DNA from 4 places in the Comamonas sp. UBA7528 genome. Region 4 is predicted to be linked to each of the others. Evidence: predicted binding sites of a transcription regulator. Region 4 holds the regulator's gene; each other region holds the start of a gene.
What was found. The regulator FNR, encoded in region 4, switches genes on or off when oxygen is low (the NO sensors DNR and NnrR bind a similar motif). The targets are predictions, from matches to a motif close to TTGATNNNNATCAA.
Positions count from the first base shown of each region.

Region 1 (2,198 bases), on a different contig from region 4:
TCGTTGAAGGTGCGAGGCCTTTGAACCAAGGAGTGTGTGATGTATGAATTGGGAGTGGTGCACCGCACCATTACTCGGGTGGAATCGGCCGTAGCCGATGGTCTGGCGCAGTTCGGTTCGGCCACCGTGCACGAGGCCATGGGGCGTGTGGGTCTGCTGCAGCCCTATATGCGCCCTATTTACGTCGGGGCGCAGATCTCCGGTACGGCAGTGACGGTGCTGCTGCATCCGGGCGACAACTGGATGATGCATGTGGTGGCAGAACAGATTCAACCCGGCGATATCGTGGTCGCTGCCATGACGGCACCTTGCACCGATGGTTATTTTGGGGACCTGCTGGCGACCAGCTTCCAGGCGCGTGGTGCACGTGGGCTCATCATCGATGCCGGTGTGCGTGACGTGAAGACGCTCACCGCGATGCATTTTCCCGTGTGGAGCAAGGCCATCTCGTCCAAGGGCACGATCAAGGCGACCCTGGGATCGGTCAATATCCCTGTGGTGTGCGCCGGCATGCTGGTGACTCCTGGTGATGTGATCGTGGCCGACGACGATGGCATCGTGTGCGTGCCCGCAGCACGTGCGGCCGCCACATGGGCTGCTGCGGCCCAGCGTGAGGCGAATGAAACGGCCAAGCGTGAACTGCTGGCAACTGGCGTGCTGGGCCTGGATATGTACAAGATGCGCGAGGGTCTGGCACATGCCGGACTGCGCTATATCGATTAGCGCAGTCCGGACGTTTTTTCCAAGGTGGTAGTTTTGGGGCTTTGCGTGGTGGTGCAAAGCCTTTTTTCATGGAGTCACTGCCGGATCAGTGGACGCCGATGCGGCTGGAACTGGGGCTGGAGGGCTGGCATCCCAGTCTTCGCCCCACAGCTCGCTGGGGTGGGGCGTGCGGTCGGAGCCATTGCCGCAGCGCAGATCGGTGGCGGGGCAGTAGAGGTCACAGCCCCAGCACAGGCGTTCAGGGTGGGGCGGGTTGCTGGGGAATTTCTTGGCCATGGTGTCGCTCGCGGCATGGGGAGAATGCCCAGCCAGTATGCGCTGCAGTGGCTGTTGGGTGCTACGGCAAGCGGCAGAAGATTGACTGCTGCTTGCCTTGTATCAAACAGTTCCTGCCTGCAGGCAACGCGCGCACGGCGCCGCACGAGCCTGCCACCGTACCGTGCGAGCGCAATTGGTGACCGTTGGCATGGCCTGGTGCCGCCCCGAGTGGCCGGCGGCACCGCGGGTGCTCAGGCGGCGGTCAGCGCGCCGGGCATGGTCAGCTTGTCGGCGACCAGCAATTGCTGCATCTGGGCCTGGCTCATTACGCCCAGTTCCTCGGCCACGACCCCGATGGGTTTGCCGCTGGCAATAGCGGTTTTGGCAATCTGGGCGGCCCTTTCGTAACCGATCAGCGGGTTCAAGGCGGTCACCAGCGTCACCGAAGAGGCAATGCGTTCGTCCAGCACGCGGCGGTTGGCGACGATGCCTTCCACGCAGTTGACCTGTAGTGTGTGGCAGGCATGGGCCAGGTGTTGAAGGCTTTTGTGCAGGGCCCAGGCCATCAGCGGCTCGAAGGCGTTGAGTTGCAGTTGGCCGGCTTCGGCGGCCATCGTGATGGCGACGTCGTTGCCAATCACTTCGAAGCACACCTGGTTCATCACTTCCGGAATCACGGGGTTGACCTTGCCCGGCATGATCGACGACCCGGCCTGGCGCGCGGGCAGCTGAATGTCGCCCACGCCGGCCTGGGGGCCGGAGGACAGCAGGCGCAGGTCGTTGCTGATCTTGGACAGCTTGACGGCAATGCGCTTCAGGATGCCGGAGATGTCGGCAAAGGCACCGGTGTCGCAGGTGGCGGCGATCATGTCGGCGGCCTTGACCACGGGCACACCCGAGAATTCGGCCAGCTTCGGGATGACCACGTCGACATAGCCCACGGGGGCGTTCAGGCCGGTACCGATGGCGGTGCCGCCCATGTTGATCTCGCACACCAGGGTGGCGGATTCGCGCAGGCGCTTTTCATCGTCGGCAATCATAGAGACGAAGGCGTTGAATTCCTGGCCCAGTGTCATGGGCACGGCGTCCTGCAGCTGGGTGCGGCCGATCTTCAGCACATCCTTGAATTCCACGGCCTTGTCCTGAAAGGCGCCGCGCAGTGCGGCCAGAGCCGCCAGCAGCTCCTGGATGCCGAACCAGGTGGCCAGCTTGACGGC
Region 1 covers NZ_DLMU01000005.1:62,325-64,522, reverse strand. The annotation lists gene B3349_RS06140 (amidohydrolase family protein) at 1-24, shown strand, start outside; gene ligK (4-carboxy-4-hydroxy-2-oxoadipate aldolase/oxaloacetate decarboxylase) at 40-723, shown strand; gene B3349_RS06130 (DUF3079 domain-containing protein) at 790-999, opposite strand; gene B3349_RS06125 (aspartate ammonia-lyase) at 1,233-2,198, opposite strand, start outside.
Region 1: the regulator FNR is predicted to act here: its motif matches at 1,092-1,105, upstream of B3349_RS06130 (DUF3079 domain-containing protein).

Region 2 (2,198 bases), on a different contig from region 4:
GAATGGTTCTACGAGGAATACGCGCGCAACGCCGGCGTCAGCAGCCTCGGCATGGACGATGCTGCCGCGGAAGGCGCCACCGCAGCGCCGCCGCCCGAGGAACGCAGCCGCATCCTGGACCTGTTCCGCAACTGATAGAACCCAGGCACAAAAAAACCGCATGCACCACGCATGCGGTTTTTTTATGTCCCACGGACTCTGGGCACCTGACCCAGGCCTTGCACCGGGGTCCCGGAGCCGCAGTCAGCCTTGGGCGGTGAATGCCAGCGCCAGCCCCGACTGCTCGGAGGCATAGGTGCTCAAACGTTCAAAGAACTCACCCGCCCCCTTGGTGTCCTGCCACTGCACACCATCCAGGCGAAAATGGAAGCCGCCGGCCTTAGCCGCCAACCACACTTCGTGCAGTGGTTTTTGCAGATTGATGATGATCTGGCTGCGGTTGGGGAACACCAGTGTCACCATGCCGCCCACGCGCTGGGCGTCGACATCGGCGTCGGAGGTGTCGTTGATGCGGTCGGCAGATTGCTCCACCGCCAGCAACAGCTGTTCCGCACGGTCCAAGAATTCAAGGTCGGTCATTACAATTCGCACATGTTGAGAGCTTCCCAAATTCTAATCAGGACTTTTGTCCTTGCCACCAGTACGGCAGCCCTGTGGGGCTGCGGCCAGCGCGGCCCCTTGTACCTGCCGACCGATCCGGCCGCCGCACAGCGTGCGACCCTGCCCGAAACCCTGAATCCGATGGCAGACACGCCCGGCCAGCCCGCCGCCAAGTAAGGGCTGTGGCCTGGCAGCAATGTCGCCTTGAACCATTTTTGGCGACACCCCTAATGCGGGGAGATACCAACACCCTGGCATCCCCAGAATTGGTGGTACGGGTTCGCTTTTGAGGCACATCAACCGGCACGCCAGGGGTGCGGCATACATTGCCCTCCCCTGTTCCCGACCGGAGTTGCCTCCATGGCTGTCGAGCTTTACCGCGATCCCCAGCATGTCTGCCTGATGTTCACCGACCTGGTGGAAGAAGACGGCCAGGCCGTGCAGTCCAACCAGTTTCTGGTGATCGACCATGGTGTGGGCGCCCTCATCGACCCGGGTGGCAACCTGGCGTTTCACGGGCTGTTTGCCAGCATGGCGCCCCACTTCGCGCCACCGCGGCTGTCGTATCTGCTGGCATCGCATGCCGACCCGGACATCATCGCCTCGCTGGACCAGTGGCTGACCAGCACCCGTGCCATGCTGGTCATCTCGCGCATCTGGGAGCGCTTTGCCCCGCATTTCACCAAGGTGGGACAGACCCAGGATCGCATCATTGCCGTGCCGGACGAAGGCGCCCGCCTGCCGCTGGGCCGCAGCACGCTGTGGCTGGTGCCTGCGCATTTTCTGCATGCAGAGGGCAATTTCCACTTCTACGACCCGGTCAGCCGCATCCTGTTCACCGGCGACCTGGGTGCCTCCATGGTCTCGGGCGCACAGGCCAGCCAGCCCGTGCGCGAACTGGCCGCGCATCTGCCCCACATGGAAGCCTTTCACCGCCGCTACATGGTGTCCAACAAGATCCTGCGCCTGTGGACCGCCATGGCCCGCCAGCTCGACGTGGAGATGCTGGTGCCGCAGCATGGCGCGCCCATCCAAGGGGCCCAGGCCATTGCGGACTTTTATGCATGGCTGGACAGCTTGGCCTGCGGCATTGACCTGATGGATGCCAGTGCCTACCAGCTGCCGCGCGACCGCATCGATCTGACGACCCGCCGCACCATGCCCCCGACACCTGCACCAGCCCCTTCGCTGGCCCGCGGCGACCAGACCACGCCCTGAGCTGCGTTCGGCTATCGGGCTGCCGGCTTGCGCCGCGCCCACACCCGCCAGCCCAGCAGCACCACCAGCAAGCCGCCATACACCGCCACTTCCGCCGTGTCGTTCTTGCCGGTCCGCATCCAGTAGAAATGCAGCAAGGCCAGCAGTCCCGCGCCATACACGATGCGGTGCACACGCTGCCAGCGCGCCCCCCCCAGCCAGCGCAGCACCGCACGCGGCGATGTCAGCGCCAGCACCAGCAACAGCGCGAAGGTGAGCATGCCCACCAGAATGAAGGGGCGCTCCAGCACATCCGCCACGATATCGCGCCACATCCAGTCCTGGTCCAGCCAGGCGTAGCAGGCCAGGTGCAGCACTGCGTAGAAAAAGGCGAACAGCCC
Region 2 covers NZ_DLMU01000014.1:83,544-85,741, reverse strand. The annotation lists gene B3349_RS16125 (penicillin-binding protein 1A) at 1-135, shown strand, start outside; gene cyaY (iron donor protein CyaY) at 244-579, opposite strand; gene lptM (LPS translocon maturation chaperone LptM) at 592-777, shown strand; gene B3349_RS16110 (oxygen-binding di-iron domain-containing protein) at 961-1,818, shown strand; gene msrQ (protein-methionine-sulfoxide reductase heme-binding subunit MsrQ) at 1,830-2,198, opposite strand, start outside.
Region 2: the regulator FNR is predicted to act here: its motif matches at 887-900, upstream of B3349_RS16110 (oxygen-binding di-iron domain-containing protein).

Region 3 (2,198 bases), on a different contig from region 4:
GCAACAGGCCGGCGATCTGGGCCAGCAGCAGCGATTTGCCGCTGCCGCTGGCACCCCACAGGGCCACATGCTCGCCCGGCTGGATGTCTGCATCCACCGGCACTAGCGGCGTGGCGGCCGCCGACAGGGGCAGTTTCAGTGCCTGCAGGGTCACGCGGGCCGGGGCGGCATCCACCGGGGAGGGTGCTTCCGCCAGCGCGCCCGGCAGAGGCTGGGCACTGCGGGCCATGTGCTGCAGGGTCTGCAGCGCGGCGGTGCCGGCGGCGCGGTCATGCCAGACGGCGGAGAGTTCGCGCAGCGGATCAAAGAAAGCCGGTGCCAGCAGCAGCACGAACAGGGCTTCGCCCAGGCTCAGCCGCCCATGCCAGGTGCCGAACTCCAGATAACCCAGCAGGTGAAAGCCCACATACACGGCGACCATGGCCACGCCCAGCGCGGAAAACAGCTCCAGCACGGCAGAGGACAGAAAGGCGATGCGCAGCACGCGCATGGTGCGCTGGCGCAGCGATTCAGCATGGGCGCGCAGGCGCTGTGCGGTGGCATCCACCGCGCCCAGGGCACGCAGCGTGGTCAGGCCCCGCAGGCGGTCCAGCAAAAAGGCGTTCATCTGGCCCAGCTGCACCATGTGCGCCTCGCTGGCGGCCTGGGCACGCCAGCCCACGATGGCCATGAACACGGGGATCAGCGGCGCGGCCACCAGCAGGATCAGGGCCGCCACCCAGGACTGCCAGGCCACGGCCAGCAGCAGCACCAGTGGCACCACGGTCGTGCGCCACATGGCCGTCTGGTAACGCGACAGCCAGGGCACGATGGCTTCGGCCTGTTCGGCCACCGCGCTGGCGGCCTGCCCGGACGGCACGCGCTGCGTGTCCAGCGGCGAGCTGCCGGCCAGTTGCTGCACCACCTGGGCACGCAGCGTTTGCAGCTGGGTGCGGGCGGCATCAAAGCTCAGCCGCATGCCACGGCCGTCGCAGACCGCCTTGGCCACCCCCAGCACCAGCAGGCCCAGTGCCAGACGCCCGACTTCAGCAGACCGCCCTTCGGCAATCCACTGCACGGCGGCTGCCAGCAATGCCGCCTGGGGCAGCCACAGCAGCGACGCCAGCACCGACCACGCGGTGCCGCGGTCGGCACGCAGGCGTGAAGCCTGGGGTGTGCCTGCTGGTGCGCCTGCCGTTTGATCGAAGTCAGTCGATTTCATGTGTTTCTGAATTTTCAGTATTTACTGAAATTTATGCAGATGCTAGGGTTTCTGCAAAACAACTTCCACGCTGGCTCAGGTAGTCGAGTGAAACACTGCGGCGTTGATTTCCATCAATTCACCCGGACAGCAACAGGGTTAACGCCGGTTTCATGTGGCTGTCACCCTGCGCTGCATGCAGGCAAAGAAAAAGCGCCCCGAGGGGCGCTTGTGTGCGGGTGCCGCTGGCACCGGCGGGGGACGGGCGATGGCACACCGCCGCCCCACCGGGGTCGAGGGTCACGGTAGCGGTCTGCACCGCATCGGTGGCGGGGCCACCGGCAGGGGTGCAGGTCCGCCGAATGCTGATCAGTACTGCAGCGGCGTGACGTCGATGGTTTCACGCGGGAAGTTGTTCTGCCACACCAGCGGCTTTTTTTTCTTCTCGGTGGCCAGCGGGAACTCGGCTTCCCAGACCTGGGTCAGCGGCGCGGCTTCGAAACCCTTGGCCAGGGTCTGCACGTTTTCACGGTACTGGGCCAGGTCCCACTTGGCAGCGCCTGCGCGCTGCAGGAAGGCCACGACCTTTTCCGGCGGGTTGGGCGCCAGGCACTTGAACGGCACGTTGACGGCCAGCATCTCGGCATGCACGCCTTCGGTGACCTTCTGGGGCTGGCCCATGGTGCAGGTGATGCGCTTTTGCGAATCGCGCACGTTGGCGAACAGTTGCACGGCGGCCGGCTCCAGGGCCTTCTTGTCGGCGTCGTTCAGCTTCACGTTTTCCAGGAAGGTGGCCGCCATTTCCTTGGCGTAGTCGCGGTCGACTTCCAGCATTTCCTTCACATTGATGAAATCGCCTTGACCGGGAAAGGTCCGCGCCGGGCGCAGGTAGGCGTTGAGGGCTTCCATGGACTTGGCATCGATGTGCACGATGGACTTCAGGAACATGTCGGTCACGGCCTGGGGCGTGGGTTCAGCGGCCTGTACGGAAGTGGCCAGCGCCAGCGATGCCAGCGCC
Region 3 covers NZ_DLMU01000007.1:48,584-50,781, forward strand. The annotation lists gene cydD (thiol reductant ABC exporter subunit CydD) at 1-1,201, opposite strand, end outside; gene B3349_RS08910 (hypothetical protein) at 1,550-2,198, opposite strand, start outside.
Region 3: the regulator FNR is predicted to act here: its motif matches at 1,305-1,318, upstream of cydD (thiol reductant ABC exporter subunit CydD).

Region 4 (2,198 bases):
ACCTGCAGAGCGACCTCTTTTTCCAGGTACTCCAGGTAGGTCACCGCACGTTCATGGTGCTTGGTGATGATCTTGTTGCACGCGCAGTAGTAGCACAAGGCCTCACAAAAAGGCACATGCACATACAGTGACATGGGAAGCGCCTTGGCCGCAGAATGGTGCTTACGCTGTTCCAGCGCCAACACATAATCATCCTGACCAAATGCTTCAATAAAGCGATCTGCGGTGGGATAAGAGGTATAACGGGGCCCAGGCACGTCGTACCGACGCAAAAGCTCCGGCGTTACTGCTGTCATTGAATATTCCTTAGGTGCTGCCCAGCACTGTGCCGCACCCCGGGAAAATCAGCCTTGATGCAAATCAAGACATTCAAATACCATTCCTGAGACAATTGATTCATATCATTCGCACAACTGAGCACCCCCTCTCTCGCCTCCCAGCCCGATAACCTTTCAGCGTTACGTCCAATGGCCCGTTCAGCGGGAGCCCAAGGCGTCAGTGCCATGACACCACCCCCTATCAAAGTCACCTGCTCCAACTGCAATCTGCGCGAACTGTGCATGCCCACAGGCTTGAATGAGCAGCAGTTGCACCGTATTGACGATATTGTGGCCACGCGTCGCAAAATCAAACGGGGCAGCACCTTGTTCCGAAATGGCGAAGACTTCACGGCGCTCTATGCCATCCGCACCGGGTTCTTCAAGACCTGCGTGGCCACGGAAGATGGCCGTGACCAGGTGACAGGTTTTCAGATGGCGGGCGAGATCATTGGCCTGGACGGGATCGTGCACGACCACCACACCTGCGATGCCGTGGCGCTGGAAGACGCGGAAGTCTGCGTGATGCCGTTCGACCGCCTGGAAGAGCTTTCGCGCGAAGTGACTGCCCTGCAGTCGCATGTGCACAAGGTGATGAGCCGCGAGATCGTGCGCGAGCACGGCGTGATGCTGCTGCTGGGCAGCATGCGCGCCGAGGAGCGCCTGGCCGCCTTCGTGTTGAACCTGGTGCAGCGCCTGCACACCCGGGGCTTCTCGTCTTCCGAGCTGGTGCTGCGCATGACGCGCGAGGAGATCGGCAGCTACCTGGGCCTGAAGTTGGAGACGGTCAGCCGCACCTTCTCGAAGTTTGTCGAGGAAGGTCTGGTCGAAGTGAAGCAGCGCCATGTGCGCATCCTGGACACCGAAGGCCTCAAGCGCATCGTCAACAGCCAGCACGCGTGCGAATAAGCGCCTTCCGCCCCATGCAAAAAGCCTCCGTCCGGAGGCTTTTTTCATTGCCGGGTGATGCCCCCGGCTCACAGCGACGGAACGCGGGCCTGCGGGCCATTGAGCTCCTGCGGGGACAGCGCCAGCAGGCTGGTCATGGCCGATGCCATCATGATGATGGCCCAGAACACAAAGAAGGCCACCGTGCACACGCCCAGGCGCGACACCTCGATGTAGGCCGACAGCCACTGCATTTCCAGCGGGTCGACCACGGCAAACACCAGCATCTCCATCACCCCGGCGGCCAGAAAGGCCGGCCAGGCAATCCACATCCAGCGACGCAGCAGCATGGGTCTCTCCTTGTTGTGGCGGGCAGATGCCCCATTGTGCGAGCCTCTTTCTGCCGCGTCACTGCCTTCGGCGTCCCCATAAACCCTGAAATGGCATGAAAAAAGCCAGCCGTTCGGCTGGCTTTTTGCGGTTGCAGCGCAGGACCCTGCATCCTGGCGCTGCTGGCGCCTGCCTTACTTGCTGCCGCGCAGCAAAGCCTTGAGCGCGCTTTGCAGGCGCTGGGCCGCACTGTCGCTGCGCTCCGCAGCCAGCACCGCCGCCACATCCTGCTCCCAGGTGGTGCGCGGGTCCGTGGCCTTGCGGTTGGTCAGCAGCTGCAGCTGCAGTGCACGGCGTGCGGACAGCTGGTCGGCCGGGGTGGGCACGTCAGCGGCCATTTCCAGGCGCAGCAGCGATTCGGTCGCCTCGCCCTTGGCGGCAGCGCCCACGGCGGCATGCCAGCTGTTGCGGGAGGCATTGCTCAGCTTGCCCAGTTCCTGCGCGGGCGGCACCAGGGCCGCGTCGCGCTTGGACCAGGCGTCCATCAGCTGGGTCAGGGCTTCGCCATGGGCCTGGGCCGTCAGCTTGCGCAGCGCAGACTGGGCGTGTTCCTGGGCTTCACGCTGGGCGCGGAAAGCCGCATCACCCAGGCGCGGGCCACGG
Region 4 covers NZ_DLMU01000001.1:275,063-277,260, forward strand. The annotation lists gene hemN (oxygen-independent coproporphyrinogen III oxidase) at 1-296, opposite strand, end outside; gene B3349_RS01255 (fumarate/nitrate reduction transcriptional regulator Fnr) at 504-1,226, shown strand; gene B3349_RS01260 (hypothetical protein) at 1,295-1,555, opposite strand; gene B3349_RS01265 (DUF349 domain-containing protein) at 1,730-2,198, opposite strand, start outside.